One region of the Shewanella sp. SR43-4 genome, then DNA from elsewhere that is predicted to be linked to it. Evidence: predicted binding sites of a transcription regulator. Region 1 holds the regulator's gene; the other holds the start of a gene.
What was found. The regulator MetJ, encoded in region 1, represses methionine synthesis genes. The targets are predictions, from matches to a motif close to TAGACGTCTAGACGTCTA.
Positions count from the first base shown of each region.

Region 2: metH (methionine synthase) is a predicted target of MetJ. The motif match lies at 14,517-14,534, and genes of this name have one in related genera.

Region 1 covers NZ_JACJEB010000001.1:288,316-304,990, forward strand. The annotation lists gene H5123_RS01335 (cysteine-rich CWC family protein) at 572-826, opposite strand; gene H5123_RS01340 (c-type cytochrome) at 996-2,093, opposite strand; gene H5123_RS01345 (c-type cytochrome) at 2,104-2,727, opposite strand; gene metF (methylenetetrahydrofolate reductase) at 3,059-3,943, opposite strand; gene H5123_RS01355 (VOC family protein) at 4,484-4,969, opposite strand; gene H5123_RS01360 (3'-5' exonuclease) at 5,332-5,928, opposite strand; gene H5123_RS01365 (bifunctional aspartate kinase/homoserine dehydrogenase II) at 6,410-8,803, opposite strand; gene metB (cystathionine gamma-synthase) at 8,944-10,113, opposite strand; gene metJ (met regulon transcriptional regulator MetJ) at 10,321-10,635, shown strand; gene H5123_RS01380 (sulfite exporter TauE/SafE family protein) at 10,830-11,567, shown strand; gene H5123_RS01385 (cytochrome c) at 11,877-12,206, shown strand; gene H5123_RS01390 (DUF3373 domain-containing protein) at 12,359-14,071, shown strand; gene H5123_RS01395 (tetrathionate reductase family octaheme c-type cytochrome) at 14,134-15,528, shown strand; gene H5123_RS01400 (pseudouridine synthase) at 15,620-16,600, opposite strand.
Region 2 covers NZ_JACJEB010000005.1:20,834-37,508, forward strand. The annotation lists gene H5123_RS06790 (hypothetical protein) at 1-400, shown strand, start outside; gene H5123_RS06795 (helix-turn-helix domain-containing protein) at 528-839, opposite strand; gene H5123_RS06800 (hypothetical protein) at 1,060-1,587, shown strand; gene H5123_RS20775 (DEAD/DEAH box helicase family protein) at 1,584-2,984, shown strand; gene H5123_RS06810 (TniB family NTP-binding protein) at 2,966-3,997, opposite strand; gene H5123_RS06815 (Mu transposase C-terminal domain-containing protein) at 3,994-5,847, opposite strand; gene H5123_RS06820 (TnsA endonuclease N-terminal domain-containing protein) at 5,844-6,473, opposite strand; gene cobO (cob(I)yrinic acid a,c-diamide adenosyltransferase) at 6,687-7,325, opposite strand; gene H5123_RS06830 (cobyric acid synthase) at 7,322-8,890, opposite strand; gene cobU (bifunctional adenosylcobinamide kinase/adenosylcobinamide-phosphate guanylyltransferase) at 8,890-9,420, opposite strand; gene H5123_RS06840 (adenosylcobinamide-GDP ribazoletransferase) at 9,420-10,205, opposite strand; gene cobT (nicotinate-nucleotide--dimethylbenzimidazole phosphoribosyltransferase) at 10,215-11,270, opposite strand; gene H5123_RS06850 (iron ABC transporter permease) at 11,357-12,463, opposite strand; gene H5123_RS06855 (ABC transporter ATP-binding protein) at 12,456-13,265, opposite strand; cobalamin riboswitch at 13,344-13,480, opposite strand; gene H5123_RS06860 (histidine phosphatase family protein) at 13,601-14,314, opposite strand; gene metH (methionine synthase) at 14,735-16,675, shown strand, end outside.

The sequences.
Region 1 (16,675 bases):
AGTAATGATTTATGTCTAAAGTTATAATTATTATTAACTAACCTCACCTCGCGGATAATAGACAGGATAAAACGTTTAAACGGGAGTCATACCAAATCTACAAAATCAAACCTACACTGTGCTTTACTCACCAGGCTGTTTGAAAACCGTTTATTATCCAAAACTGAGGTTAATTATCTTCTGATTCCCCCTCAACAGCCCAACTCCGTTGAAAAACAATCATTTTAGATTACCTCGATTTCGTTAATCATAGCAACCATGTATATGTGACTAGCGCCAACTTCAATAATACCGTCCTAAAGTCATCAGAAGATCCCCCTATTAATATAAATCGCGCATTGTTCTGCCATGACACAAATATGCATTCAGAGACGGTTATAAATAAGTACCAATATTGGTTTATAGGTCGATAAATAAAAATATTAACTTACTTGGGAAGGACAATAACGAGGACATCAAAACAGCTATTGATTGGCGTTAAGTGTTTATATGCCAAGTTAAGCCGCTTCGAAGCGGTAACACAAACCATCACTCAAATAGCATTGAGATTTCGCTAATGAGTAATCTAAGGTTAGGGTGAATAAGTTTCAACGGCATCAATATCAGATTGTTGCACTAATTTAGCCATACAAGACTGACAAACACATTGATTATTGGGTAAATCAACCCCTGAAGATGTTGCGTTAAACTGCGCAATAATGGAGGGCATATCCACGGTTTGCTTAGCGCACCAACATGCATCTATGGCTAATCCTTGCTCCATGGCACAAGCATTATCTTGTTGGCACAGTGGGCACAATTGTGCAGCAAAGGTGAATAATGTCATTGCCCAACCTATGAGGTAATAATAAATAAAAGCTAAGATCAACATACTGCCATTTCTGATCGCTATGCTCAATAAGCTCTGTCTAAGTAATGTGTACACTTACAAAAAAGCCCATTAAGCGTTCACTCAATGGGCATCATTCATAGGTTTATCTTAATTCAGATAGATATCAAGGCTTAACTGTATTTTTAAGCGGAAAAACCGGATACGAATCAGTCCCTAAAATAGGCTTACCAGCAACCGATTGGCCATAATAGCCCTGGTGCTGATGGTATGTGGCTTGAGTCTTACTCACATCACCATTAAAACGAGGATCTTGTGGGCGATCAAACGAATTAACATAAGCGGCAACATCCCAAGCTTGCTGAACAGTAAGCTGGACACTTTTACCTAACGGCATATTTTCATAAATAAAATCAGCAGCCGTATTTACCCGATGCATTCCAGCGCCCCAGTTGAAGCTTTGAGGTCCCCATAATGGCGGCAAGGCAGCAACCCCAGCGATTATTTGTCCTTGACCATCTTCGCCATGACAAGTTTGGCAATGAGCTTGATAAACAATCATACCGCGCTCCGGCGCATAGGCTAATTCTGGATCTGGCGCTTTAGGAAAGCCCCGTCCAGGTAACTGACTTAGCGCTTTGGTATCTAAATTTTTGGCAATGGCCTCTGGCATCGGGAAATCATCCCGCATTGCACCTTTCACTAATTCAGCATCAGATAACTCAGGCACAGGGCCGCTAACGTTATATTGTGCCATTAATCCACTCATGCCTAACCAGTATGAATAAGCAGATATTGCCACTAACTCAGGAGAACCAGACTCGGGCGCTTTACCGTTCATTGAATAAGTAAAACAACCTTGAACACGCTCTTGAAAGCTGTTCACTTTATCATTTTTCTTACGATAGGCCGGATAGGCAAAATATGCCCCCCATAAAGGCGACGAATTAGCTTGTTGCCCTGCATTCATATGACAATTAGCACAACTGAGTTGATTACCAACGTACTTATCTCTAAGCGTTTGAGTATTCACGAACAATTGATAGCCTAGGCGAACTTTGTCACCAAAAACTCCCGCAGGAATATCGGTTAATGACGCAGGTTGTAGATAGTTCTCACCCACTTTTTTAGGTACTGCAGGCAATGCCGCTTGGCGATCAGGTAGTGCTGCTGAAGCTGTAGCAGGAACTTCAGTTAACATTTCATTGGCCTGTAAAGGCAAGCTAAACAGGACACCAATGCTCAATAGCGATAATAATTTCATAGCCATGTCCTTATTTTATATTGGCAAAATACTGCGATAAACCATCGATTTCGGCAGCTGTTAATTTCCGCGCAATATTACCCATCATATTGTCAATATCACCGGTTCGAGTGCCGTCTTGCCAAGCTAATAGTTGGGTCTTGATGTAACTGGCTTGCTGGCCTGCTAAGCGAGGGAAATTGCCTCCGCCAATTGCCGATGGCCCATGACAACTGGTACACGCCGGAATAGTTCGCGACCAATCGCCTTGAAAGGCTAATCTTTCAGAGGGATCACTAATGGCAACCTTGTCACCGCGAAATTGCAGCGAAATATCAGCAACTGGCTGTTGGCTAAAATATTGTGCCACTAGGCCAATATTATCACCTTGTACCGTGGCAGCCATTGCTAGCATGGTGGGGTTTTGACGTTTACCGGCATGAAACAACTTGAGTTGATTGGTAATGTATTCAGCCGATAAACCAGCTAAACGAGGGCCAATGATATCAATTCCTTGACCTTGAGCACCATGACAAGAAGTACATAACTGAGCGGCGGGTGGAATGGCTTGTTGAGGTTCTGCAGCATTTGCTTGCACAATATTAACTATGGTTAAGCCAGCCAATACACTGAGTACATAAAAGGATGTTTTCATCATCACACCTTTTTAGTTATTAATTGTTGTTAATATACCATAGGCTATAAATATGAAAAAAAGAATACGGCAAACGTCGAATACTCACACAAAAGGCCATAAATATTAAACAAAAAACCCGCTAATGAAATCATTAACGGGGTTAGAGACTATGACCACTGCGTCTGTTGCTATCGACTTAGCAGCCATTCTAATTTAACTTTTTTGAATAGGACGGCCTATTCAACGCTAAGCTATTTACGCTTAGTTCAAGGCAAAAGGCGCAATTTAATGGTTTAAATGAATGAGCATTTTTGCAACGATAAAATAGGCGTAGAGTCGTTATGCCTGTTTACTTTGGACGCACACCTAACGTATGGCAAATAGCATAAGTTAATTCGGCACGGTTAAGAGTATAAAAATGAAAATCTTTAACCCCTTCACGAGACAATACTTTTACCATATCAATCGCAACGTTGGCTCCAACTAACTGACGAGTTGCAGGGTCGTCATCTAAACCTTCAAATTGGCGATGTAACCAATGTGGAATCGCCACGTTAGTCATTCCAGCAAAACGTTTAGTTTGCTTAAAGTTAGTCACCGGCAAAATGCCAGGGATAATTTCAACATCTATGCCAGCGGTGACACAGCGATCGCGAAAACGTAAATAGGATTCAACATCAAAGAAAAACTGAGTAATGGCACGGTTGGCGCCCGCATCAATTTTTTTCTTCAAGTTAATTAAATCAGCCTGAGCGTTACGCGCATCTGGATGAACCTCAGGATACGCCGCAACCGAAATATCAAAATCTGCCACTGAACGTAATAAACGTACTAAATCATTAGCAAAGCGAGTTGGTTTTGGGCTGCCTTCAGGCAAATCACCACGTAAGGCGACAATGTCTCTAATACCTGAATTCCAATAATGCTTTGCCAGTTCAACTAACTCTTCATCACTAGCATCAACCAAGGTTAAATGCGGTGCCGCTAGAAGATTCGTCTCTTTCTGAATACGTTCAATCACGCTATGAGTACGATCACGTACGCCGGAATTGGCACCATAAGTCACAGAGACAAATTTAGGGTTTAACGGCTCTAAACGACGAACTGAATTCCACAGGATCTCTTCCATCTCTGGCGTTGATGGCGGGAAGAACTCAAAAGAAACATTAATATCATTCAGCTCAGACAAGCTCTGATTTAACGACTGGGCATGTTGCGCATGATGAAAAGCCATAATGTATTCCTTCAACTTCTGTAAAACTTAGGAGCCAATACCAATTAACTAACTTTCAATTTAGCCGTTTGGACGTCTATATGTCCATATACTAGTTTAACTGCATCCTAAGTCAAGCTAAAATACCATCAATTAACCAATTTAAGTCTACAGCTCAATCGCAAGCAATAACGCGAGCGCTAACGAAACCAGCCAAATCCTTTGAACCACAATAAAAATGACTACAGACCGACTATAAGTGTTCACTGTATTCCTTTTAGTGCCTAACAGCTCAAATCAGTTACGCAGCCATCTGCATATGTCTGCAAGCCTTTATCAAATCACTGTGTGACAAACCATCAAACTGACAATAAATGAGTTTCTTATGCGGTTAATAAAAACGAGTATTACTCTGATTAAGCTGGTTAGATTATTTAATCGTTTGATATATATTAAGTTTCTCTGCAAAAATGCTCAAAAGTAACCTCAAAAACATTTCCCATGACATAAAAAAGCTACTATCTAGGTAGCGTTAAAGTAATACGGATATCGTTAAACAAATTACTCGTAATCAGTAGAGTAAGTTTCTTCATAGCTGTGCGAGTAAAGTTCAAACAAGTTGCCAAACGGGTCTTCTAAGTAGACCATTTGTGCTAGCTTACTGTCGTCTTCTGGGTGGTAGCGCATAATGTCCATTCTTACTTTACCGCCATATTGCTCCGTACGCGCAATAGCGCCTTCAAAGTCATCTGTTTGCAAACAAAAGTGGAAGATACCAAGACGGGTAAAATCAACTTCGTGACGTTGTTGACGGTCGATCATTTCAAACATCTCCACACCAATACCGTCAGTCGTGACTAAGTGTGCAATGTTAAAGCCTTTAAAGCCTTCACCAAAAACGGCCACACACATTCTGCCAATAGCAGTTTTACGTTCTTCTTGAACCTTAGTGTTACCCATCACCACTCTTAGTCCCAGCGCTTTAGTATAAAACTCAACCGCTTTATCCATGTCGCCAACCATCAAACCTACATGATTCATTTTCATAACTTACTCCTAAAAACTATTGATTCGTCTTTGTTCGATGGCGTAATCTTACGGCGGACAGGTAATGAATAAAAATTATCAAAACTTATCTAATTGATAATTTAAATTTATAACACTTTGATAATCACAAAATAGAGATTCTCAAGCAATGATGTAGCTTTTGCCAATAAGACAAATTCAACACAGCAGAGAGCTTGAGAACCAACGAGTAGAAATCAGGGAACGGGTTTTATAGGTGAGTGATTAAGCGCAGAGGCAGTGCAGGAAACTTGATGACCCTAACTAATTGTCAACAAGCTTATTTATTTGGTCAAATAAGCTAATGTTGTTTATTAAATTAATTGGTGAGAGGCTCATATTCTTTAGGGAGATGAATGGCTCTGTCTTTCTATTTCGAGAGCAATTAATAATGCGCTATGTGCATCATTTGCGGCGTATCTTTTCTGATGATCGTGTAAGGGGAATATTGACCAATTGGATTGTTGTGCACTCTTAGATAGCCGTTGATTAAAAAACATCGCAACCGCAACTCTAGCGCCAACGCGTTGTTTAACTTGCGCAAAACGCATCACCTTTGAAGAGAGTTCTTCTGTATTGATTAATTTAATGCCAAATTTTCTAAAAAGAAGTTTTTTATCTTCTTTCAATCCAAAACCTACCTTCTTTATTGTCGGGTCAGATAATATTTCAGCGATTGCAGTAAAGTTTTCATAAAATTTTGTAGGAAATAAGAATACTTTAGATTTTGTGGCTATCTGGATTAAATGAGGTCCATCACTGACCTCACCTTTTACAAAACAAGGTTTGCTCTCTGTATCAAACCCTAAACAAGAATGAGTTCTTAACTCCGCTATTGCATTTATAGAGTCGGCTTTGTTTGTAACGACGATAATATTCTCTAAACTAATACCGTCATAAAGGGGTAAATCTCGAATTTGTTCCTTTGTTGGCCTTTGCATTGGATATCCTTTTGCCCAGAGAGTCAGTACTCATGTGTGGCGATATTGATAAGAGCATAAATCGCTAGTTGGCTTTATCCATAACGGTAATGCTAACTAACATTGAGGCCGTTGAAAACTTCCCATAACAGAATACGTGAGCAGTAGGATAAAACCCTGTCGCGAAGTGTTAGCTTTCCAGGAAATGTTGATCGGGCGCTAAGGGTTTGCAAAAGAGTATAAGCGCTCTTCCCCTTTACTCTGTTATGAGCCAAGCACCACTAAGCTGGCCGCTGGCCATAAGTACAAAGCAATAAATAATAGTGCTGGATTCCGGCTCACAAGCATTGCCGGAATGACGAAATAGTGAAATATCAAAATGACTAAATAGTGAAGTGTCGGGCTGACGAAATAGTGAAGTGTCGGCATGACGTTGATGGCCGCAGGCCAAAAAAGCTAAACCCCGGCTCCAAAGCGTTACCGGGATGACAACTTAACTGACCTACTCTTGCAATAGGTCTTTGCAGATATGCACTAAATCGGACTGCACCGCTGCAGCAGTCACCTCACGCCCGGCCCCTGGTCCGCGGATAATCAAAGGGTTACCTTGATAAAACGTACTGCGAATAACAAACACATTATCGCCTGGGGTTAAATTGGCATAAGGATGATGATTATCCACCCACTGCAAACTCACTTCAGCTTGTAACTTACCTTCCACTTTATCCAACGAAGCCACATAGCGCAGTACTTTATGTTGCTCTGTTGCGGCGACATATTGCTGCAACAAACCATCATCTAATTCACTGATGCGTGATAAAAAGTCTTCAAGTGATAACTCTGCTAAGGCTTTGGGCACTAACGAGTTAAGACTGATATCATCTAATTCTATCGCCAAACCAATCTCGCGCGCCAAGATTAACAACTTACGTTGCATATCGCGGCCCGACAAGTCATCACGCGGATCAGGTTCTGTAATACCTAAACTTCGAGCGTGGAGTACTAATTCAGAAAACGGTTTACTGCCGTCATAATTTTCGAACAACCAACACAAGGTGCCGGAAAATATGCCACCAACGGCCTCAATTGTGTCGCCACTGTTACGTAAATCATTTAATGCATGTTGTATTGGTAAACCGGCGCCACAACTCGCGTTATAACGCCAAAACAAGCGACGATTACTGAGTTGCAGTTTTAATTCGCGATAAAAAGGTAATGGCCCAGAGCCGGCTAATTTATTCGCGCTCACCACATGAATTCCGCGGGCAAATAACTCTGGATATTGTAAGGTTAACGCTGCACTGGCACTGATATCGAGTGCGACAATTTCATCGCATGATAACAGTGCCAACTGATCAAACAATTTGTCATAATCCCATTCAATGCCGTGCTGCTGATAATCTTGTTGCCATTGCTCGAGATTAATTCCGTCATTAGAGATTAAGGCTTTTTTCGAGCCGACTAAACCCACTAACTCAACAGTAGCCTCAAGTTCATGATCCAATGCAGGGCTTGCGCGTTTAAATAAATCAATCCACGCCTCACCTATATTACCCACGCCCAACAATAACACTCCGATGCGCATTCTTGGCCCAGCGCAACGACGATGCACTTTCTGAGTCAATAAGCTCACTTGAGCTTGCGGCACTAAGGTGACTAAACTCAGTGAATCTTGATAAACAGGTTTAGCATCGCGGCTAAGTAATCGGGCAAAACTGCGTCTAAAGTGATGCGCATCAGCACTGACAAGGGCCACTAAACCTAAATCAGTTTGGGCACTTAACTCGTCAATACCAAACTCACTGCTGTATTGCGTCAATAAGGCCTGTACTTGTTTCTGGCACTCTAGGGTAAGTGCAAGTTCAATCTTATTCTGTGCTAGCGACCAATAAGCTAAAGGCGTAATGCCAACGTTATCTAAAATAGTCAGTAACGGCTCAATGTCAGCGTTCATTTTAAAACTAAACAACACCACTTCATTTAAGTTAGTCACAACGGGTGCACTGGCTGATGAACTCAGTGGAGCAATTAAGGTAAAGTCAGTGTGTGAAGCATAACTGGACCGCACGGCTAAACTTACGTGAGTATTAAACAATGGCTGTAAGGTACGTGAGTGCAACACAGGCGAGCCTAGACGAGCTAAGCGATCCGCTTCTGCTAGTGACATACTCTTGAGTAATTTAGCGTCATTAATTTTATTCGGGTCGGCGTTAAATACCCCTTCAACATCAGTCCAAATCGTCACACGCTCAATGTCGGCTAAACTGGCAATTAAGGTAGCACTAAAATCTGAACCATTACGGCCCAACAATAACGTATCACCATGACGATTAGCACAAATAAAACCTGTAATAACTAAACGCTCTTGCGGATGTAAAGCGAGTAAGGCTTGTACTTTTTCACGCGATTGCGCCACTAAAATATTGGGAATAGCACCTTCGTCTGCAACCAAAATAGAACACGCATCCACATGAGTGGCTGTTACACCCATTTCTCTCAGCAATGCGGCCATAAGGCGTGCAGACCAACGCTCACCAAAACTGACCACTTGGTTTAATTGGTAGTCATTACGCTGCTCTAAAGACAATAAACTGACTAATTGCGATTTGTCAGTCGACAGGCGCTCACGTAGGTCACGAGCCAGCTCATTTGATAATAACTGTTCAATTAATGTCTGCTGATAACTGATCAGCACTTGAAGCTCTTCTTGCCATAACTGACCGCTGTCACGCAGAGTGAGTAATTTGTATAAAAAGTTAGTCGTTTTGCCGGCGGCCGATACCACAACTAAATCATCACTTTGACCATGTGTAAGCAAAATATGGGCAACACGGCGATAGCAATCTGCATCCGCTAAACTTGAACCACCAAACTTATGTAAATGACTTCGCGTCATTACTAACTCCTTAAACAACTAAGACTTTTATTGCGACAGCTATACTTCTAATTTGAAATAAACAGTGTGGCAAGTGCATATTTTCTATTTTACTTTATTTGGCCGGAACCACAGCAAACTTAAACTCGAATTAAGCCAACTCAAGCTGATTTTATCGCAGTAACAGCGGCGAGACCGGCTTGAATATCCGCGAGCAGGTCATCTGCATCTTCAATACCGACAGATAATCTCAGTAAAGTGTCTTTAATACCAGCCTGCTGCCTTGCCTGTGGGTCCATTGCACGGTGAGTCATGGTGGCAGGAACAGCAACTAAACTTTCCACTCCGCCTAAACTTTCAGCAATACTAAACAAAGATAATGCCTGTAAAAAGGCCACCACTTCAGCTTCGCCACCGGTTAATTCAAAACTTAACATAGCGCCAAAACCTTGTTGTTGTTTTGCGGCAATTTCGTGACCCGGATGGTCTTTTAGCCCTGGATAATACACCTTGGCAACCACATCACTGGCATTGAGTAATTCTACAATTTTTTGCGCATTACGTTGATGCTCACGAATGCGGACTGCCAGCGTTCTTAAGCCACGTAAGGTTAAATAGCTATCAAAAGCAGAACCGGTTAATCCAAGGGTGTTTGACCACCAATGTAATAATTCACCCACTTCAGCATCTTTAGCCACCACAGCGCCACCGACCACATCACTGTGACCATTAATGTATTTGGTGGTTGAGTGAATAACGATATCGGCCCCCAACAATAAAGGTTGTTGTAATATTGGCGACAAAAAAGTGTTATCAACCGTCACTAACGCGCCAACCTCATGGCAAGCGATACTGATCGCATTAATATCGACTACCCGCAGTAATGGATTTGATGGCGTTTCTAACCAGACCATTTTGGGATTTTGCGCTATCGCGTTGCCCAGCGCTTGCGCATCAGTTTGATCAACAACCAATAACTTAAATTGACCTTTTTTGGCCAGGTTAGTAAATAAACGGTAACTGCCACCATAACAATCGTGCGGCACAACCAATAAATCATCTGGGCCCAACAAACTGGTCACTAAGGTAATGGCCGCCATGCCGGTACATGTCACCACACCAGTTACACCTTGCTCAAGTTTTGCAATCGCCTCACCTAATATACAACGCGTCGGATTACCTGAACGGCTGTAGTCAAACTCGCGAGGATTAGTATGGCCATCAAATGAATAATTGGTCGATAAATAAATCGGCGGCACAATAGCACCATGTTGTGTGTCTGTTTCTATACCCTGGCGAACGGCCAAAGTGGCACTTTGATACTGAGTCATAATTGATTCCTAAAAAGTCACAAACACACAATAGATGTCTAGACGTCCAAATTTACCGAAGAGTTCTCCCTGAGTCAACCAAAATAGACGTTTAGACGTCTAAACATCGAGAAATCTATTTGCATCGGGATTAAATAGTAGCAATAATTTGACTAGAGATTGTAACGGTTTAAAATCTGCAGCGTATTTATCGTTAAGGGTAAGTTAATGACTGAATGGAATGGCGAATATATCAGCCCATATGCCGAACACGGCAAAAAAAATGAACAAGTAAAAAAAATTACGGTTTCTATCCCTTTAAAAGTATTAAAAGTACTGACAGATGAGCGGACGCGTCGCCAGATAAATAATCTGCGCCATGCAACTAACAGTGAACTGCTATGCGAAGCATTTTTGCACGCGTACACAGGTCAACCATTACCTTATGACGGTGATTTATCAAAAGATCAGCCTGATAGCATTCCAAGTGAAGCGAAAAAGTTAATGGATGATATGGGTATCGAATGGGAAGAGCTCGAATAACCTACAGGTTAATGAATCCCTCACCGACTTTAAAACTGCCCATTGATACCAATCCTTATTGAAGTTTGCTCTTTTAGCGAAAATGATTAGCGTGGTATTCGAGGCAGTCTTTTAAAGGCAAAGTTGCTGTACGCCTAAAATAGATCCAATTTCAATGTGGATTGCTATAAGCAGTAATATTTTAAAGAGAAATTATGATGTCATTTATCGATCCAACCACTTTGATACTGGCATCAATTATTGTATTTTTTGGCGCGCTAACCCAAAGCTTAATTGGCTTTGGGTTAGCCGTTGTAGCAAGCCCACTACTGTATATTGTTAATCCTCAATTAGTTCCTGTTCCTATTATTGCCATGGGTTTTGCAATCTCTGCAATGACCTTGTTTAGAGAGCGCGGCCACCTGCAGTTTAATGGATTACAATATGCCTTACTGGGACGTGTTCCAGGAGGATTTTTAGGTGCAGGGTTATTACTGTTTGCACCACAAGCCATACTAGGCTTGGTGATTGCAGCAATCGTGTTTATTGCCGTTATCCTAAGCGTCTTTCGCTTTACCGCACCAATCAATCGCATCAGTTTATTTATCGCTGGGGTATTTTCGGGCATATTTGGCAATATCGCTGCGATCGGCGGCCCACCAATGGCCATTTTACTTGCCGGTCAAGATGCCAGTCAATTTAGGGCGGCGCTATCAGCCTTTTTTGTCTTTAGCTCATTAATCGCATTGGCTATTTTAGCCGTTGTCGGCTTAGTTGAAGTAAAACATTTATGGCTATCACTGCTATTACTCCCCTCAGTCATTGCAGGCTACCTTGTCTCTGGTCGATTAATTGGCCGTGTCGATAAAGAGAAAACCCGGGCTGCGACATTAATATTGTGTAGCATTAGCGCAACAATATTAGTAATAAAGTCGACAATCGCATTAATTTAACGCCACTCACTGATTCTCTTTATCAAATGACCTTCCAATAAACAGGGCTGCGCATTATTTTATGTGGCTGAATCCCTGTCACTAAACGTTAATTTATCCTCTAGCAAACTATTACCCTCTAGACAATAGATCTGCATCACATCAACTCCATTAGATTTTTATCAATTAACTTTTTTTCAATTAGTTTTTTCTCATGGATATGATCTACTTCAAATTAACACTACCTCCTTTTAGGTAACATTATTTACAGCAAAACAATAAATATATGTTGCTAAGGCACCAGCCATAAAAAGCTTTGTAGAGGATAAAATGATGAACATTTACGTTAAAGTTGGTATTGCAATCGCGATTGCATTTTCTCTTGGTAGCCAAGTAATGGCTGCAGAAGGTGGTAACCCTAAAAAAGGTAAACATCTTTATAAAAAAGAATGTAAAGCTTGCCACAGTGCCAATAGTGAAGGCAAAGAGCTCACCCCTATGACCAAAACCATGAGCCAGTGGGATCGCTTTTTCACCCGTGATATGCATAAAGCCAAACCTGCTGTTTTCGAGGCGCTATCAGAAAAAGACTTGAAAGATATTCAACAGTTTTTATATGACCACGCAGCCGATTCAGACCAACCAGCAACCTGTGGCTAAGTCATTACAGCTTAGGGCCTTGTCGTCTTAAGCGTCAACATCAGCCAATAACCAAACTGACAAAATAGTGAGGCTTAGCCTCAGGGATTTTTACACCAAAAATTTGCCACATCAGCTTATACATTTGGCAAGTTTAGGGGGAGAGAAAGATGATGAGAACTCTGATATCAATACTTGTAGCTAATGCGCTTTTCATGAGCGGCGCTAGCTTAGCGGCAGACACCGATGCACAAAAAATTGCCGATCTTAAACAACAACTGGCCACCATTACCGAAGATCTTGACGACTTAAACTCACGGGTTGATAAAACTGAGCGCCATACGGCACTGGACAGAGTGTCCATCACTGGTGACTTTAGAACCAAAGCACACTCATTACATTATCAAAATGTCACATGGAACCCTGCCATGAACGTTAACTTTTCTGATTTTGGCGCGAAAGCCATGTCAGGAGCATTTGGCGATCCAAATAGTGCCACCTCACCATTGGGCCAAATGATGATGGCTAATCCTGATTTAGCCAGCGCGTTTCAAAGCGGTATGCTGCAAGGCATTATGCCAATGGTGTTAGGCCAAAAAACCCAACAAGATATTAATAACGACATATTTTACACTACCCGGTTACGCCTAAACATTGATGCCAAAGTATGGGACAACGTCAGCTTTGCCGGACGCTTAACCATGTTTAAGAGTTGGGGAGACTCAGCTGGGGTTAAAGTATTCGACTCGTGGAACTCATTCACCATGGATGGCACCAGTAGCGGTAGCACCAGTGGTGATGAGTTAAAAGTAGAGCGCGCCTATTTTAACTGGAAAGATATTAACGATAGTGGCGTTTACCTCTCTATTGGGCGTCGTCCTTCAACCTATGGCCCACCAAGCCATTATCGTGAAAATGAACTCAGAGGCGGCACACCGTCAGGCCACTTAGTCAATTTCAACTTCGATGGTCTTACCTTAGGTTACAACTTAGGTGATATCACAGGTACTGAAGGGCAAACTGTACGTTTTTGTTACGGTCAAGGCTTTGAGTCACAGTACGGTAATGGCGAATTGTTTGGTGACATCATCACTAAAGACACCCACCTCGGCGGGTTTAATATCGACTTGATTAATGACGGTAACCATTTCTTACAGTTCACCTTATTCGGTGCTAAAGATGTCAATGATGGCTTTACAGGCACCATGGCATTCCCAACTCAACTGGCAGGCATCTTTGCCCCAACCATGTATCAAGACATGCAAAAATTTGACAACTTTAACTTCGTCACCCGCGTGCAACCAAGCGGTGTGATTGGTGATATGTACTTAGGTGGACTTGGTTATGCCTATGAATCCGATGACGATATGAAAGTGTTTGCTTCACTCGGCTGGACTCGTGCAGAACCGAACGGCAATGCCGGTTTATTCGGCGGCATGTTAAGCGATGCGGTATTTGAAGCCGAACTTAATAGCACAGGTACTGAAATCATTATGGTGCCAAAAGAAACCGTTGATAGCGACACCAAAGACGGTTATGGCATTTATGTGGGTATGCAAATCCCTGCCCCCTTCGGTAAATTCGGTTTGGAATATAACTACGGCTCTAAATACTGGAGTCCCTTCACCCAAGCACAAGACGACCCAATCGGCAGTAAGTTAGCCACCCGCGGTCATGTTGCCGAAGCCTATTATATCTTTGATATTAATCCAAAAATGTTTATCAAGTTAGCCGGTTTGTATTACGACTATGAATATACCGGAAGTGGCTCACCAGTGGGTGCTCCTCAGAAAATTGACGATGTGATTGCCGGTAGTGCCTACTCAATGCTGCCTGTGGTTGACACTGCCTATGACGTCAATGCCTCACTGACCGTTAACTTCTAACACTCACTTAACCTTCTAACTTGGCCCCCCTGAGCACAAGCTCAGGGGTAAGGACAAACACCATGAAACTATTATCAGCACTGGCTGTATTACTGTTATTAAGCAGTAGTGCACAGGCTGCCTTTAACCACAAAGAGGCGTTACAAGGGCCTTTTACCAGCGGCACCGAGGTGACAACACAATGCTTAACCTGCCATCAAGAACATGCAGAAGAGTTTATGAAATCTTCCCACTGGACTTGGGAGTTAGAACAAAAACTGCCAGGTCGCACTGTTAAAAGAGGCAAGAAAAATAGCATCAACAACTTTTGTGTGTCGATCTCTGGCAATGAACCACGTTGTACCAGTTGCCATGCGGGTTATGGTTGGAAAGATTCTACATTTGATTTTAAAGACATGACCAAAGTCGATTGCTTGGTATGTCATGACACAACAGGGACGTACATTAAAGATCCAGCTGGTGCAGGTGAACCGTTAGCCAAAGTCAATTTAACGAACGTAGCACAGAATGTGGGAGCGCCCGTGCGTGATAATTGCGGCAGTTGCCACTTCTACGGCGGCGGTGGTGATGCCGTTAAACATGGTGATTTAGACTCATCGATGGCTTACCCAGACAAGGCAACCGATGTCCACATGGACACCGACGGTAATGACTTCCAGTGCCAAACTTGTCACGTCACTGAAAATCATCAAATCAGCGGTAACGCTATGGGCGTATCACCTGGTGGTGAAAACAAAATTGGCTGTGAAAACTGCCATGATGCCGCGCCTCACAAAAATAAAAAGCTTAATACACATACTGCAACAGTAGCGTGTCAGACCTGTCATATACCGTCATTTGCTAAAAATGAACCCACTAAAATGCGTTGGGACTGGTCAAAGGCAGGACAAGATCTTCCTGAAACTACAGACCAATATGGCAAGCACACCTTTATGAAAAAGAAAGGCAGCTTTATTTGGCAAAAAGACGTTCCACCACAATACGCTTGGTTTAACGGTCACGCAGATGCCTACATGGCGGGCGACAAAATTGATCCAACTACAGTGGTAAAATTAGCTTTTCCATTAGGTGATATAAAAGACCCTAAAGCTAAAATCTATCCATTTAAAGTGCATACAGGTAAGCAAATATACGACACCGAACTCAATATATTACTGACCCCTAAAACATACGGTAAAGGTGGTTACTGGACTGACTTTGATTGGGACTTAGCGGCCAAACTGGGTATGGAAGCGAACCCAACCATGGTAGAAAAAGGACTTAAGTACAGCGGTAAACATGGTTTTGTTGAAACCGAAATGTGGTGGCGTATCAACCATATGGTGTCACCAAAAGATAAAGCATTACAGTGTAATGACTGCCATAACAAAGGCCAACGCTTAAACTGGCAAGCCCTTGGTTATGATGGCGATCCAATGAAAAACAGCAAAGGGATTAAGCACGCTAAAGCAGAATAAAGTCGCATAAATCTCTAGTATAAAAGACGAATATCAAACCCAAAACCGCCATCAACATATTGATGGCGGTTTTTTAGTCGTTAAAAATGGACTAAAAAGCTAAACCTTGGCACTGGAAATCTTGTTCAATACCACTGACAGGATCAATAAAACGCAAGCGTTTAGCCAATAACTGTAATGGTTTATCAAAATTATCCGGCCCTTTAGGTTGTAACACCGGATAAAAGCGATCATTGATGATAGGCATGCCTAGACTCAACATATGCACTCGTAATTGATGAGTTTTGCCAGTAATTGGGCTTAACTCAAATAATCCTAAATCACCTTTTACTGCCACTAAGCTGATTTCAGAATGGCTATTGGCCTCACCTTCGATCACCTGCATAGTAAAGCTTGGGTTGGCTGGAGCGATACGATTTTTCACCGTCCAGTGGATAGGTAATGCACAGCTATTATCAGCTAATTGAGTCAATAATTGCGGGGTTATCTTTGCAATGGCCTGATAGTTTTTAGTGATGTTGTCATCTAAAAACAATTGATGATAAGCATGCCGAGTTTGCGGATTGAGTGTCATTAACATCACCCCTGCGGTGTCCTTATCGAGCCGATGAGCGGGTGCAACAGTGTCAATTTCTGTCGCAATACGTAATCGATGTACTAGGCATTCGTTAACGTAATTACCACCTGGCGTTACAGGTAAAAAATGCGGCTTGTAGACGATAATGGTATGACTGTCTTGATACAGTACTTGCTCTGCAAACGGCACTTGCGTTTCGGCTAACACTTCACGGTAATAATATACCCGCGCAGTAGCTTGATAAGCACTGTCTGCGGTAATTAATTCACCATTTAGCCAATGCACTTTGCCATCGTTAATCCGCTGTTGCCATACACTGACATCGATTTGCTGAAAATGATCGACCAAAAACTCCAACACAGTTTGGTATTGCTTGCCCGCTAACTCAGTCGCGCGTGGTAACACAATATACGAAGGTTGAGCGGCAATGGCGGCGGTTGCTGTTTTGGAGGCTGATTGAGTGTGACTCTTGCTATAGTTTGCTGAATTAGGCATAAATAACTTGGCTATATGAAGATAACAAATGGCAAAATGATAACGCTATCTTATCAGGCTAGGCCCAGATTGTAT
Region 2 (16,675 bases), on a different contig from region 1:
ATTTATGTCATTACCACAAGTAACAAAGTTTTCAGATTCATTAGTTGAATGCAGAGATGAAATTCTCAATAGAATCGATAGCAGTTTTATCACTGGTGCTCCTAATGGGGCATTAGCGGTAGCTTTGACAGGTGGTGGTGCAGGTTTACCAATGGTAAAAGCCTTAGCTCAGGGTTCTATTCGAGCACAAGGCAAAGCCCTGAAACTGATTCAAACTAAGCCATTTCCTCACTGGTTAGAGGAAGAATACCCTGAATTAGAAGAAGATTATCCTAGAATAGCCGTATCATTAGGCGGTGCGAGAAAGCGCATCATTCATAATGGAGGGGTTGCTAGCATTACTGCTGGCGGGAACCAAGGTGAAAGAAAATTAGAGGGATATTACACTAAAGGACTATAGTGGGATTAGATAATAATACAATGCAACGAATTACACAGGCCCCTATATCTTATGGCCTCGAGTATTCAATTGTACAAGGTAGTTAATGGATAAATAGGTATACGATTATTGTCCTGGCTTCTAATGCTTAATCGGCCTTAATTTGTTTTACGAGTACAACCCTTTCTTCCTCTGTCATTTTATCAAGAAAGCACAGCAATTCAGCTGTGCTTTCTGATTCACAGAAAAAATAAGCCACTGGCACGCCCAGCTCATCAGCCATCGCTTTTAGCGTTGCATAATCGGGGGTGTGCTTGCCCTTTTCATAATGATTCATGCGCGCGCTTGCCGTACCGGGTTCCATACCCAATTGGATACCAAGTTGCTTTTGGCTAATACCCTTAGCCTTTCTCGCCTGCTTAAGCCTATGCGGCAATGGGTTAATCTGTTTTTCTGACACGAGTTCATTTTTTTATTAATTCCAGATAACTTAGATTGTCTTAGTTTTTTGCCTTAAGGTATACTAAGGAATCCTTAGCTTTTTACTCGTTATTGTCAAGTTTTTATCTGAGCTAAGTCATATCAAGTTATAGATCAATGAAGGTACCGTTGATTTAAAAGTAAAAAATGTCATGGAGTGGCTCGTTAAACATTGAAAATAAACACTATTGGTAAAAATCGTGACTATAAAATTAATCCGTATAAATGAAACTTTGTTTAGTATTCTCATTGCCGCAGAGCTTCATCAGTTCACTGTTACTCAGATAAAAAATTTGATAATGAAGATAAATTCCTCTGTTTCGCCAAAAGATATAGATCAGTTGGTTCGTCGTGCTTGCGCAAAACTGGTAAATGTTGGATTTTTAGAGAAAAAATATCAGGGAAAAAAGCATATTTATTTTAAAACAGCACTGTTTGATAAGTCACAGCTAGTGCCCAGTAAAGCGCGCATGAAAACGACAGTAACGACATCTGCCAGCTCTCAAGAATTAACGCGACTTAAGGCTACACTCAATCAATACCAGGTTGATTTACTTGGATACATTGGGGAGGCTGAAGAGTTTAAACGCCTTATTGAAGAAATCCCAAATTCAAAACCTAGGCTTTATCCCAGATACATGAATGCTCGCAATAAAAGTTCAACCCTGATGGGGAAGATTAAGGCTGTAGAGTCTTGTCTTAACGACTTTAAAGGCTTATCACAGTGAAGTTAAGACAATGGCAAAGCCAATGCGTTGATGCTGCGTTAGCACGATATCAAACTCAAAGTCATTTTATGTGTTTAGCTACACCAGGTGCGGGTAAAACTATTATGGCGGCAGAACTAGCCGCAAGACTTATTGCTATGGGTAAAATTGACTTTGTACTGTGTTTTTCTCCATCTTCAGAAGTCAACGATAGCATTAGAAGTACTTTCTCTAAACGCTTAAATAAACGCTTTGATGGACTTATGGGAGCAATTGGTAGTGTCTATACCTATCAGTTTATGCCCTCATTAACAGAAGCATTCTGGCAGCTTTTGCGTACTCATAAAGTGTTTGTGATTATGGATGAAGTACATCACTTAAAGGGCAGTCTACTAACTAATGCCAATGCTTGGGGTGAGGAGGTGCTGTTAAACATTCAATATAATGCAGCTTATACTTTGGCGCTTTCTGGTACACCTTGGCGCTCAGATAAGGCCCCTATAGTACTTTCGCGATTCACTGAACCAGATAATACAATCCACTGTGATTTTAGCTATGGATTAAAGCAGGCAATAGAGGATAACGTATGTCGTCAGCCGAATATCGCGCTCATTGATAATGACAAAATAAGATTAGATGTTGATCTAGAGTCAGAAACGTTTTCATCTATTGCTGAGTTATTAAAAGGGTCTGGATTCAGCTATAAGGCATTAATTAATAATCAACAGGTGATGCATTACATGCTGAGCCAAGGTATTAAAAAACTAGAACAAATACGTCAAGAAAATCCCTTAGCTGGCGGGCTCATTGTTGCTTCATCAATCAAACATGCTAAACAGTTATACCAAATCCTTATTGCAGACTTTAAACAAACAGCCTGTATTGTCACTTCTAAGTTGAAGCATCCTTCACACACTATTGAAGCCTTTAGACAGAACGATACTCAATGGATAGTGAGTGTTGGTATGATCTCAGAAGGGACAGATATTCCACGGCTGCAGGTATGTTGTCACCTGAGTCGCATCAAAACCGAAATGCATTATCGCCAAGTATTAGGCCGTATATTAAGAGTCACTTCCGCTGAGGTTCAAAAAGCTTGGTTATTTACCTTAGCTGAAGCTAGCCTTACTGAGTTTGCTTATAGGATCGATCAAGATCTACCGGAAAACTCAGTGATTGTTGAACAAACTGAGTCGCAAGAACTAAATTTAGCACTATCGAATAACTCAAGATCAACCGAACTTAATCATGACAATAGCACTAACCTGCAAATCTCAGGTTTATCGCTATCAACCAAACCTAGCATACAACCACACCTATGTGATATTGAACAAGAAAACCACTACAACTTGGCCTTATTAGGCGGATATAAAGAACAAATAGTAAGAATGTTTGATACTCATTTACTGAGTAGCTGAGCTAATGTACTTGGCACAGAAAACTCGCGCTTAATCAACATATCATCAGGGGTCATCGCATTGGGGTTATATCGGGATGGCTTAACAACTTCTGAAATAAGGACCTTATCTAGCGGCTCAAGAAAAGGGTTAAAAAAAACCGAAGTAGTCTCACTTTCCTGACTCTCATATAGTTTTCTATAAGTTTGAGCTAAATGCCTAATATCAAGACTGCGATCACCATTCACCATTACAAGTTTTAATGTCTCTGATAGTAGATGATTTAATGCCCTGCTTTCACCTCGGCAGGCTGCAAATAATGGTATAGCAATATGTTTATCTTCAATCTTGGGAGGCTCATCAAAGGGCATATGCTTGGCTAAGCCTATTAGATATTGACGATAATATTTACTGTCTTTTTGGAGGCTAAAATATTCAAGCTTTCTTCTACGTATTAAGCGAGATGACCACTGTGGTTCTTCAGCGATTTGTTCAGTCCAAGGCATGCCAACTAAGACAATTGGAACTCTTGCTTCTTCGCTGATGAATTTCAATTCATTAGCTATTGTTTGACGCTCTTTAGGTGTTTTAAACTCTATTAACTCTTGAAATTCATTGAAAATAAGTAGCTCTACATTCGCTCGAACTAAATTTTTAACCAATTGAGTTTTCAAATCTATTTTATAATTCTGCCCTTTTCGTTGTTGGCTGCCAAATGATTCCAAATCAGTTAACATCTGCCTCAGAGTCGCATCAAGACCTTTATGACTTGAGATCCGGGTAACTAATACCGGCATAGAAGTACGGCTATATGTTTGACTAGCTAACACTCGTTTTTTATAGTTGTTAATCAGATGACTTTTACCTACTCCTGTATCTCCGGTCAACAACATGCACTGTTGGTCTGATTGAAAGTTTCGATTTAACCTTAGATCATCAAAATCATTGAAAATGACCTTAACTTGAGGATGCATGACAAAACAATCATTAAACCTGCCCAATTGCTCCATCTGATGAGCGGTTAAGATATTCATTCAAATCCCTCTATATCATCATCCCAGTTACCGAGGATATCACTAATATTCAGCTCCAGTTTGTTGGTTATTACTGAAAGAGTGTCACTTTTTTCAAGCCTAATAGTACCTTGACCGGTGTTACTGATATCGACGAGTTGAGCTTGCTTCTTTACTGCAGAGATTTTAGCTTTCGTTTTGGATTCATTAAAGAGTTCTTGCTCTTGCTGTACTCGAGCATGGATTGCCATACGGGCTTTAGCTAAACCTAAGTTGTCCTTACTCTCGCGTATAATTTCACGGTTAATCTTCTTAATGACTTTATGCTCATGCAGACTCAAACCATTGGCATACCCAGTAGTATCAGTACAAGGTACTTTGAGGTACCCCTCTAACTCTTCTAGGTAAACATGGATATTAGAGAGATCATCAGGGTCTATCTTAATCAGTTTTTTTATAGAGTCTTTAGTTTGTGGATAGTGCTTACGATAATCAGCCAATGCGGTGGAGTCATACATCAACTCTTCGAATTTAAAACCATTTCGAGTTAGCGTTCTTTCATCAGTGATACCCATCAGCACATTAAAACGCTCTTCATCCTCTACGCCCATCTGTAACGGTGGATATATATCAAAACCATGTTGCCACTGCTTTATTGGTATACGTGTATCACGAGAGTCTGAGTCCTGATGGTAAATATCAACAATCCAACGATGAAATTCTTCAACAAATACCGAGAAACGCATAATGGCGTCTTTCTCAGGTTTGTAGTCCTCTTTTTCTAGAATATTTGAAAAGGTTTTCCCAGGGAGTTCGGTTAAAAAATATTGGTTAATCATTCCAAAAAAACGCTCAACAAACGGCTTTAACCATGGCTTGCGCACGGGGTTATATTGAATATTTATACCAGCTTCTTTACAAGCATGATCTAAACTCTTTGACCAAAACTCAGCTCCATTATCAACAACCAGAGTTTCGAACTTCCCATAACAAGGCCAATCATTTTGAAGCTCTATTCCCACATTGCTCAGAGCTTTAGGTTTTATCGCATGCACAATAGCTTTTGCTGCTGAAACATAAGAAGGAGCTTTGTAGCTCAAATGGAAACCTAAAACACAATTACTAAAGACGTCAACGATTAGAGTCAGGTAAGGCCTTCCGAGGGGAATAAGTAATTCATCGTCGAGTAGAATTAAATCGAGTGGCGTATGATCTATTTCAACTCGCTCTAAAATCCGAGTGGGCGGTATATGAGAAGAGCAATATGCAAACCACTGATCAGCTTTGAACTTACCATGCCTGGCGACAGCTATTGGATAAGGTGGCAGTGACTTTATTCTTTGATTGAAGGCTGTATAGGAGATAATAGGGATTTGCCCATCCACAATTGTTTCATTCTCAATGGTGATGGAATCTTTATAGTACTGGTAGGCAGTTGTCACTTTCGGTCTTTTGGCATCTAGAAAACGAGATAATGCTCGCTCAAAAAATATCTCGTCGCCTTCCACTCGCTTATTTCGGTTACCCATTTTATGGCGCTTAACAACCAAAGAGGCTAAATCACCATTACTATCAATATAACTCTTACGCCAACGAACCACGGTACGCCAATTAGGCCGCTTGTCTCTATTGCCTTCAAATAGTTTATCAAGAATTGGATCTAGTTTTTTTTGCGTCCAGCCCCCTGAGTTTTCCTGCTCAATAAAACTAATTAGTTTGTATTTATCGAGAGCTTTTTCTTTAAGGAAGTCAGGGAAAGTATCAAGATCGCGCTTAACTAATTCTGAATCATCTAGCTTGACGTATTGAATTGGAGTATTTGGTTTTGTTGGAATGATTTCCTCATTGAACTCATCATAGAAATCTTTCACGAAGGACGCCATACTGTAGGGTTAAGTGTTAAATCATCACTATAAAGCTCCGTCTTTAAAATACCTTTATGAATCAGAGAACATAAAAAAGAACGAGACACTCCTGGCGTCAATTTAAATTCGGAACAAATATCTTTAAGAGTAATGCACCCAGATTTTTGAACAAACTTAAGCAATTCATGTTGAATTACATTTATTCCGTAAATACCTGAGTAACGATGGAGCAATTTAAGATTATTTAAAATAGGATTTATCCTGATTTGCTTTTCGGTAACTAAGATAAGTTCAATACCTAATTTTAAAGACGCTTCTTGTTTGGCTGCAAATTTTTCTCTAAAAATGGGATCACAAGCAAGGCTATAAGGCTTGTACTCATGGTACTTTTCCGTTTGATCAACATATCGAATTAAAGTATCTGGAGTGTAAGGTAAATTTTTACCTTTGAACCTGTATTCAAAGCCTTCAGGCTGACTACCATAATGTTCGATAGCCTCATTATATTCATGATAAAAACACACATCGAACTCCAATGTACTTTCACACATTATCGTTTCGCGCACTTTTGCACTGGCGAATTTAAAGACGTTTTTGTTGGGTGATGGCTTACGTAAATTACGAATATACATGAGCGAATCTCAAGTCATTGATAGTACATTTAGTGTACAATCACTTTAAAATTTGTCAAACTATGCTTTAAACTTATCTTAAACATATGATACTAATAGAAATAGTTTTTGTAAAAAAATTACAAAAACTATTTTTATGTCAATTTATGCTTTAATTTTGTCAGACTATGGTTATATTATGTCAATGTATGCTTTCAGCGACAACATCAATGATTAATAATCGAACCCTAACTGCGCTTTAATGCCATCATTAAACGCATGTTTTATCGGAACAATTTCACTTACGGTATCAGCTAACTCAATAATGTCACGATGACAAGCGCGGCCAGTGATAATCACATGTTGCATCGCTGGGCGATTTCTTAACGCCGTTAATACTCGCTCAAGTTCGATATAGTGATAACTGACCATGTAAGTTAATTCATCTAACAACACCATGTTGATCGATTCATCTTTAAGGAGTTTTTCAGCTTCGAGCCAAGCTTCCATGGCAGCTTGGGTGTCTTTTTCTTTGTCTTGAGTTTCCCAAGTAAAACCGGTGCCCATGACATGAAATGGTACACCAGCACCTTCGAGTAAATTACGCTCACCACAAGCCCAAGTGCCTTTAATAAATTGCACTACCGCGGCTTTATGACCATGACCCACAGCGCGCGTCACAGAGCCAAAACCAGAGGTTGATTTGCCTTTACCATTACCAGTTAACACCAACAAAATACCTTTCTCATCTTGAGCAGCAGCAATTTTGGCATCAACACCCACTTTAACTTTCTGTTGGCGGGCTTTATGACGTTCAGCTTTGTTTGCATCAATAGTGCTAGCTTGTTCATTATCGTGGTTATCAGTTGTCATGAGATTATTCCTTTCAATGTGTTCAAGTCCAAATGCGCTTCTAACACGTCGGCAAGACGATTTAGTTGCTGCTCGCGGATCTGGTTAATATCAATAGCATGGCGACTCTCTAAGCCGGCCCACTGCAAAATAAGTTGGCATGCAGCGGGATGATCGAATAATCCATGCACGTAAGTCGCTAAAATTTGTTGGTCATTGCTCACCATGCCATCAAGCTTAGTAACTGGCATGGGCTGATCGGCATATTGTTCAATCGATAACGGCTGAGTTATATTCTCTGTAAGTGAAGACTCACCACAATGGATCTCATAACCACTAAACTCTACCTGCTGGCCTTGTAAACGTAAGTGGCCCCTTACTTGAGTTAAGGTTTTACTAGCAGTTAGTACGGTAGTAATCGGTAATAAGCCCAATCCGTCACTGCAACCAACGTTATCTTCAATACCTAAGGGATCATCAATCCACTCACCGAGCATTTGGTAACCGCCACAAATCCCGATGACTTTACCGCCGTAACGTAAATGCTTTTTCAAGGCTACGTCCCAACCTTGCTCGCGCACAAAAGCTAAATCTGCACGCACATTTTTACTGCCAGGCAATATGACTAAATCCGCGGCTAGCCACTCAGATGCTTGAGCCATGCTCTGCATAGTCACATAATGAAAATCAATATGTGGATGTAAACGCAGTGGATCAAAATCGGTATGATTACTGATCCTTGGATACACTAATACCAACACATACAAACGCTGACTGGCAGATAATGCGGTCGATAGCGTGCTTTGAGGGTTATCAATTAATGCATCTTCAGCGTCTAAATGCAGATCGTGCAAATAAGGTAATACGCCTAATACTGGTTTTTGAGTATAAGCTTCAAGCCAGTCGATACCAGACTGCAACAAGCTAATATCACCGCGAAAACGATTAATCACAAAGCCTTTTACCCGTGCTTGCTCAGACGGGCTTAATAATGCCAACGTACCAACTAAATGGGCGAACACACCACCTTTGTCAATATCGGCAATAATGATTACTGGGCAATCAGCCTCCTCAGCAAAGCCCATATTGGCAATATCACCTTGGCGTAAATTTATTTCGGCCGGGCTACCCGCACCTTCAGTCACCACCAAGGAATATTGCTGCTGCAGGCGAGTGTAAGATTGCATTACCGCCGCTAATGCCATGGTTTTATAACCTTGGCTCTGAGGTCCGAAAAAGGCCTTAGCTTCTAATGTAGACAAGGCTTTACCGTGAATAATCACTTGCGCGCTCGTATCTGAGCTGGGCTTTAATAACACCGGATTAAAATCGGTATGAGGCGCTAAACCACAAGCAATAGCTTGCAGTGCTTGGGCGCGGCCAATTTCACCACCATCAAGGGTTACGGCGCTGTTTAACGCCATATTTTGCGGCTTAAACGGAGCAACGCTCACGCCTTGACGGGCAAATAAACGACACAGCCCCGCCACTAAGGTGCTTTTACCCGCATCGGAAGTAGTGCCTTGCACCATTAATGCGCCGCAAAGGGGGTCACCTGTTACAGGTGTGGAATGAACTAATGACATTATGCTTTTAAGGGCAATGGCAGGCCTGCAACCACCAAAGTCACTTGGTCAGATATCGCTGCTACCGCTTGATTTAACCAACCAGCTTCATCAACAAAACGGCGGTTGAGCTCGCCCATAGGCACAATACCCGAACCGACTTCATTGCTAACTAACACCACTTCACTTTGCAATGCAGACAAACTGTCGAGCAATAATGATTTTTGCATGGCCCACGAAGCGCCATCATCTAGCAGTAAATGATTGGTAAGTAATAAGGTTAGACAATCGAGCAAGATCACTTGCTGGGGTTTATCGATTGCCACTAAGGTCTGGGCAATATCATAAGCTTGTTCGTGCAGTATCCAGCCATGGGGGCTGGATACTCTATCTTGTTGGTGTTGGTGAATACGTTGCGACATTTCTGTGTCTAACGCGGTCGCGGTTGCTAAATACACGCATTGATAACCAATCGCTGCGTATTCAGCAACGCATTGCTCAGCAAAGCGACTCTTACCACTGCGCGCACCACCTAACACCAAATGAATCATTAGCTTAACCCAACCGCTAAAATAACTAAGTAACAACATACTTCGCTGATTTGTTGCGCTGCCCCTAACGTATCACCGGTGTAGCCACCAATCTGTTTACGGAAAAAGCCACCAAGCAAAATACGCACTAACCACAAGGTAATAAACAACACAAATGCCGCCACGCCGTTAAGCCATAACAACACAAAAATACCGCTGGCAATCAAAATAAATAAATCGTTTAACTGTTGGTTTTCTGCAATAGGCTTAGATTTGCTGCTATCGTCATCGCGAACATATTGTTCACTAAAAATTAAGCTAGAAGCCACCACTCGACTTAAGGTATGACCTGCTACCAGAGCGCTTACCGCAGCCATAGGGCTGTATAATGCTAGCTCGACTAACAGTTGCCATTTCAGTAATAACACTAACCCCAAGGCTAAAGCACCATAACTGCCTAAACGCGAATCTTTCATAATCCGCAGCTTATCTTCTACCGTCCAACCACCACCAAAGCCATCAGCGGTGTCGGCTAAGCCGTCTTCATGAAACCCACCAGTAACCAACACACCGGCCACCATCGCCAGTAGAATGGCAATGCTCGCCGGTAAAATTAATTGTGCTAACCAAAATACTAACGCACAAATCAAACCTATCATTAAACCGACCAAACCAAAATAACGACTGGCCTGATTCAATTTATCGCGATCAATCACCACCCATGATGGAACGGGGATCCGAGTAAAAAAACTCATTGCCACAAAAAACAAATTTAACTGCCGCAACCACTTTATCTCGCCAGACATGTTGTACCCTTAAACGACATTATGAACGCCAGCATCATCGAAACTGGCCATTTGATTGTAAAAATGCACCGCGGCTTGAATTAACGGCAAGGCTAATGCAGCGCCAGTGCCTTCTCCAAGTCTTAATCCCAGCGACAACAAAGGTGTTGCTTGTAGCTGTTGTAACAAAAGCTTGTGTCCTTGCTCTTGCGACTCGTGAGCAAAGATTAAATAGTCTCTTGATTGTGGGGATAATTTTACCGCAACTAATGCTGCAGCAGTAGCGATAAAACCATCAATGACCACTAATATTTTTTGCTCTGCGGCTGCTAAAATAGCCCCAGTCATTTGCACGATTTCAAAGCCCCCCACATGAGCTAAAATAGCCTCTGGAGACACTAAAGCAGGCTGATGCAATGCCAAAGCTTGATTAATTAATTGTGTTTTGGTGACCAAGGTTGCATCGTCAATGCCCGTGCCTCGGCCAACACATTGCTCAACTTCAATATTTAGCATTGCTGACATTACCGCCGTCGCGGCAGACGTATTACCTATGCCCATTTCACCTAAGGCAATCAGATTACAGCCGCCAGCAACATGACGCATAACCAGCTGGCGAGCTAACTCAAACCCTTGGGCGACTTTTTCAAGCCCCATAGCAGCACACAAATGCATAGCGTGAGTACCAGCGCCTAAGCGCTGATCGATAACGCTCGTTTGCCCTGTCAGCGGTTGTAATATACCGCAATCAATAATTTCAAGTTCAAAGCCGACTTGACGACAAAACACGTTAATTGCCGCGCCGCCTTGAACAAAGTTATGCACCATTTGAGTCGTCACTTCGCTTGGCGCAATCGACACGCCATAAGCGGCAATACCATGGTCGGCAGCAAACACTAACATAGTTGGCTTAGTGATTTGCAGCTGTGAACTTAATCGCTGCTGATTGCCATTATATTGCACCCGAGCAACCTGTAATGCCAACGATTCTAGTTGACCTAAAGCCCCTAGCGGTTTGGTTTTTTGATTAATCTTATGCTGGATGATGTCATCAACATCTGGATTAACGGCTTCTATAACAAACATTTCAACTCCAACAACTTGGGCTAATAAATTTCAACATGATGCGCATAGCAATTCTTATAAAAGTTCTTATACCTGTGTCTAAATAATTAGCGCCGTTGACGTAAAATAAACAAGAAAAACACACTGCCTAACGCTGCTGTAATAATACCAACGGGCAATTCTTGATTAAATAAAACACACCGCGCTATCACATCAATCCACACCATAAATAAGCCCCCCAACATCGCGGTTAAGATCATCGGCTGACGCCCAGAAAACAATAACCTAACCGTGTGCGGGATCATTAAACCGACAAAACCAATGCCACCACACGTTGCCACTAGCATTGCCGTAATAAGCGAACACAGTAACAACATACTTAAACGCAATTTAGCGACATTAATTCCTAAGGTATGCGCGGTTTCATCTCCCGCTTGCAGCGCCATGATTTGTCGTCTAAAGGTCAACATAATCAATAAACTAACCCCTACCGTTACACTCGGTAACAGTAAGTTAGACCAACTGGCTTTGGCAAAACTGCCTAAACTCCAAAACAGCACTGATGCCGCAGCCTGTGGGGTCGAAAAATACAACAACAAACTGGTCAATGCACCAAACAGAAACGAGGTCGCCACACCGGATAACAACATACGTTCAACTTGGCTACTTCGACCAGGTCCTGACAACATAAACACCACCAACACAGATAAACTGGCGCCGATGAATGCTCCTATCGGAATACTTAATGTCGACCAAGACCACCAAGGTTGTGCGGTAAAGTTTGGCGCTAGGGCAAATACCCCTGAAAACATCTCGGCAAACAAACCCGTTTGACTGAATAACGACACCACCAACACCGCACCAAATGACGCCCCAGAGCTAATGCCAAACAAATACGGGTCAGCTAAAGGATTGCGGGTCACGGTTTGTAATACACTGCCCGCTATAGACAAACCAGCGCCGGCGACAAAGGCCAATAAAATTCTCGGCAAGCGTAATTCAAGCACAATACGTTGAGTTATCTTAACTGCATGCTCACTGCCATCAATCGCACTCGGCATGTCGCCGCCTAATAAGGTATTAAATATCATTAATACGTCATTTAGATGAATATTGGCCGCCCCAAAACTGGCGGCAAAAATCGGAGTAAGCAGTGTAACTACAACCAACAAGCTGAAGTAAACATAGTAGCGACGTTGGGATGCATCAATCATGATCAGGGCCCACTTTGTGGCTGGGTTGGTAACCATAAAAATAACTAATCAGGGGTTTTGCGTGTTGTGGATGAACATTAATGTCGCAGCACACACCGAACACATCACTAATTTGTCGCTCGGTCAGCACTTCAGTTGGAGTGCCTTTAGCAATTAACTGTCCGTGATCGAGTAGTAATAATTTATCGCACATCGCACTGGCTAAATTTAGATCATGTATCGATGCGATAACGCTAATGCCTAATGATTTGACCAGTTCAAGAATTTGAATTTGATAACGAATATCTAAATGATTAGTGGGTTCATCTAAAATAAGAATATGCGGTTGTTGCACGATAGCGCGGGCAATAAGTGCACGCTGTTTTTCACCACCAGATAACAGTTCATACTGTTGCAGTGCTTGTTGCTGCAAGCCCACTTTGGCTAATGCGCTTAATACACGCTCACGGTCTTGGACGGTATTAGGATCAAACAAACCTTTATGCGGCGTTAACCCCATGGTCACTAACTGCTCGGTGGTCATGTCAAAATAATGCGGCGTATCTTGTTGTACCACCGCAATATTTTGCGCTAGCAACTTAGATGAAAACTCACTGATGGGTTTGGAAAAAATAGCAATATCGCCGCTAGTGGGCACAATGTAACGATACAGGCAACGTAACAAGCTTGACTTACCCGCGCCATTTGGGCCAATTAAGCCTAGCATTTGACCTTTAGGCAGACTGAAATGAATGTCAGCCAAAATCATTTTATTATCGACTTGCCAAAAAAGATGATTTACATCTAATACAGACTCAGACATGCAAGTAACCTCGCCATGTCCAATTAATTAACACATACATCGATTTAATCACTCCCCTAAGTCACCCGCTTAGGTATGGATAATGAGGCGATTCAAAGCTGGTATCTGACTTATGCACCAATACTTAATTGATCCATTTACAGTTGCGGGTACAGTTTGGGCTTATCCCAATTCCCAATACCTTGAAAGGCACTACTTTTTAAACTATCGTGTTGAAGATAATCATCTTAACGACATGATGTTAATACAAAAATATTAAGCTAGTCATTTTAACACCATGATATTGAGACTATAACGACGATGACAGTAACGCTATAACACGACTCTGGTGGTTCTCAAGTCTTAGGCCAATGTAAGGTAAAACTCACTTTAGCGGTTTTAGTATCCTTTATTGGCGGCTGAAAACGATCAATATTATCAACATCGTCAGGCCAATACACATCGAGCACCATAATAGCAGCATAGGGGATCGCTAGGTTAGCGAATAATCCGCTACATTGGCCTGTATTGAGTACATATCCGACTAAACAGCGCATTACGCCACCATGAGTCACCACTAACGCATGGGGACAATCGTCACCATTAGGCTTTTGTTGAGCACTATCTGTCTGCGTAAAAGAGCTCCACAGAGCATCAACGACCGTCATTAAGCCAGCTTCCACTCGTGCGGCAAAATCGGTTACCGACTCAGCCTTGTCTGGTGTATTTTGTGCCAGCCAAGGGTTATCCCAATAAGCATCAAATTGTTGTGGGTTTTGCTGATAAATAGCATCAAATGATTGCCCATCCCAGACACCAAAATCAATTTCTTGTAGTGAAGATAAAGTGGTTAACGGTAACGATAGTTGCTGTGATAAAGCTTGGCTAAATAACTGACAACGCAACAACGGCGAACTAAATACATGACTAATCGGATATTGCTGCTCGATAAAAGCTTGCTGCATTTGCGTCATACCAATATCGGTAAGCTTCACATCGGTGCGGCCGCGGAATATCCCTCCACCTTCACACTCACCATGGCGCATTAATATTATCTTGGCTCGCTTCATTGACATAAACCTCAGTTAGAGAGTCATAAACATTTATCAAACAGTGCCTTGCACTGCTAACACAGAGCAAATGTACCCTCAATTTAATTAACTATTCTGATGTTAACTTACTTATCCAGCTATCGAGTAAATCAAATTAAATCAACTTGCGCCTCATTGAGCTTAAATCAGCCTTGCTCTAGCGGTAAAAATTCGCGTACTATGGACGTCTATACGTTTATATGTCCAAAATACTATCTTAACAGGTCAGCATATAAAAGGTCATCATTATGAGCAATAGCTCTGATCTACAGTAGCAACCAAAAATTGCCTGTAGTAGCTGTAATAAACAATGATGTTATCGCCCTACTCTGGTAAAAATAAGGGTATGCTTATCTCAATTAAGGTATCAAGCAACATAGTGATAAAAAGGTAACTGTTATGGCGAAATCGACTTCTTACAGTCAAACACTTGAACAACTTAATGCATTGTTAGCGCAGCGTATTGTGATTTTAGATGGCGCCATGGGCACCATGATCCAAGACTATAAGTTGGAAGAAGAAGATTATCGTGGCGAGCGTTTTAAAGATTGGCATTGCGATGTTAAAGGCAACAATGACTTATTAGTACTCAGCCAAGCGCAAATTATTAAAGATATTCATACCCAGTACCTGTTAAACGGTGCCGACATTATTGAAACCAACACTTTTAATGCCACCACCATCGCCATGGCCGACTACGATATGCAGTCTCTGGCTGCCGAAATTAACCTAGCCGGAGCCCAAATTGCCCGCCAAGCTGCCGACGAAGTGGCTGCGCAAACAGGTTTGCCACGTTATGTTGCTGGCGTATTAGGCCCAACTAACCGCACCTGCTCTATCAGTCCAGACGTTAACGACCCTGGGTTTCGTAATGTCAGTTTCGACCAATTAGTCGACGCTTATGTCGAATCCACCAGCGCCTTAATTGAAGGCGGCGCCGATATCATTTTAGTTGAAACCATTTTTGATACCTTAAACGCCAAAGCTGCTCTATTTGCGATTGAAAAAGTATTCGATCAACTCGGCGATCGCCTACCTGTTATGATCTCAGGCACCATTACCGACGCCTCAGGCCGCACCTTAACTGGGCAAACCACAGAAGCCTTTTATAACTCTTTACGCCATATCAAGCCGTTATCGATTGGCCTTAACTGCGCCCTTGGACCAAAAGAGCTGCGCCCTTACGTTGAAGAATTATCGCGTATTGCCGAGTGTTATGTTTCCGCCCACCCAAATGCTGGCTTACCTAACGAATTTGGTGGCTACGATGAAACCCCAGAAGAAATGGCCGAAGTCATTAATCAATGGGCTCAAGAAGGCATGCTCAACATTGTCGGCGGCTGTTGTGGTAGTACACCCGCTCATATCAGCGCCATTCGTGAAGCGGTACTCAGACACGAACCCAGACAGATCCCAGATCTGCCCGTGGCTTGTCGTTTATCGGGCCTAGAGCCTTTGACCATAGATAAAAATTCGTTATTTGTTAACGTCGGCGAGCGCGCCAACGTGACCGGTTCAGCTAAGTTTTTACGCTTAATTAAAGAAGAAAAGTTTGAAGAAGCCTTAGATGTCGTGCGTGAGCAGGTTGAAAATGGCGCACAAATTATCGACGTCAACATGGACGAAGGGATGCTCGATGGCGTCGCGTCAATGGCAAAGTTTTTAAACTTAATCGCCTCTGAGCCCGACATCTCTCGCGTGCCAATCATGATTGACTCATCAAAATGGGAAGTGATTGAAGCCGGTCTTAAATGCGTCCAAGGCAAATCGATTGTTAACTCGATTTCGATGAAAGAAGGTGAAGCCAAATTTATCGAACAAGCCACCTTAGTCAAACGCTACGGCGCTGCTGCCATTGTAATGGCCTTTGACGAAGACGGCCAAGCTGACACTCGTGAGCGTAAAACTCAAATCTGTACTCGTGCTTATCGCATTTTGGTCGATGTTGTCGGCTTTCCACCAGAAGACATTATTTTTGACCCTAACATTTTCGCCATTGCCACAGGTATCGATGAACACGACAACTATGCCGTCGACTTTATCGAATCGATAAAAGACATCAAAGCCACCTTGCCACATGCAATGATCTCAGGCGGCGTGTCTAACGTGTCATTCTCGTTCCGCGGTAACAACCCAGTGCGCGAAGCCATTCACGCGGTGTTTTTATACCATGCCATTCAAGCGGGAATGGATATGGGTATTGTTAACGCAGGTCAGTTAGCCATATACGATGACATTGACCCTGAGCTAAAAAAACGGGTTGAAAACGTAGTTCAAAACTTACCTTGTCCAGTAGCCGACTCAAGTAACACTGAACAATTGCTCGACATCGCAGAAAGC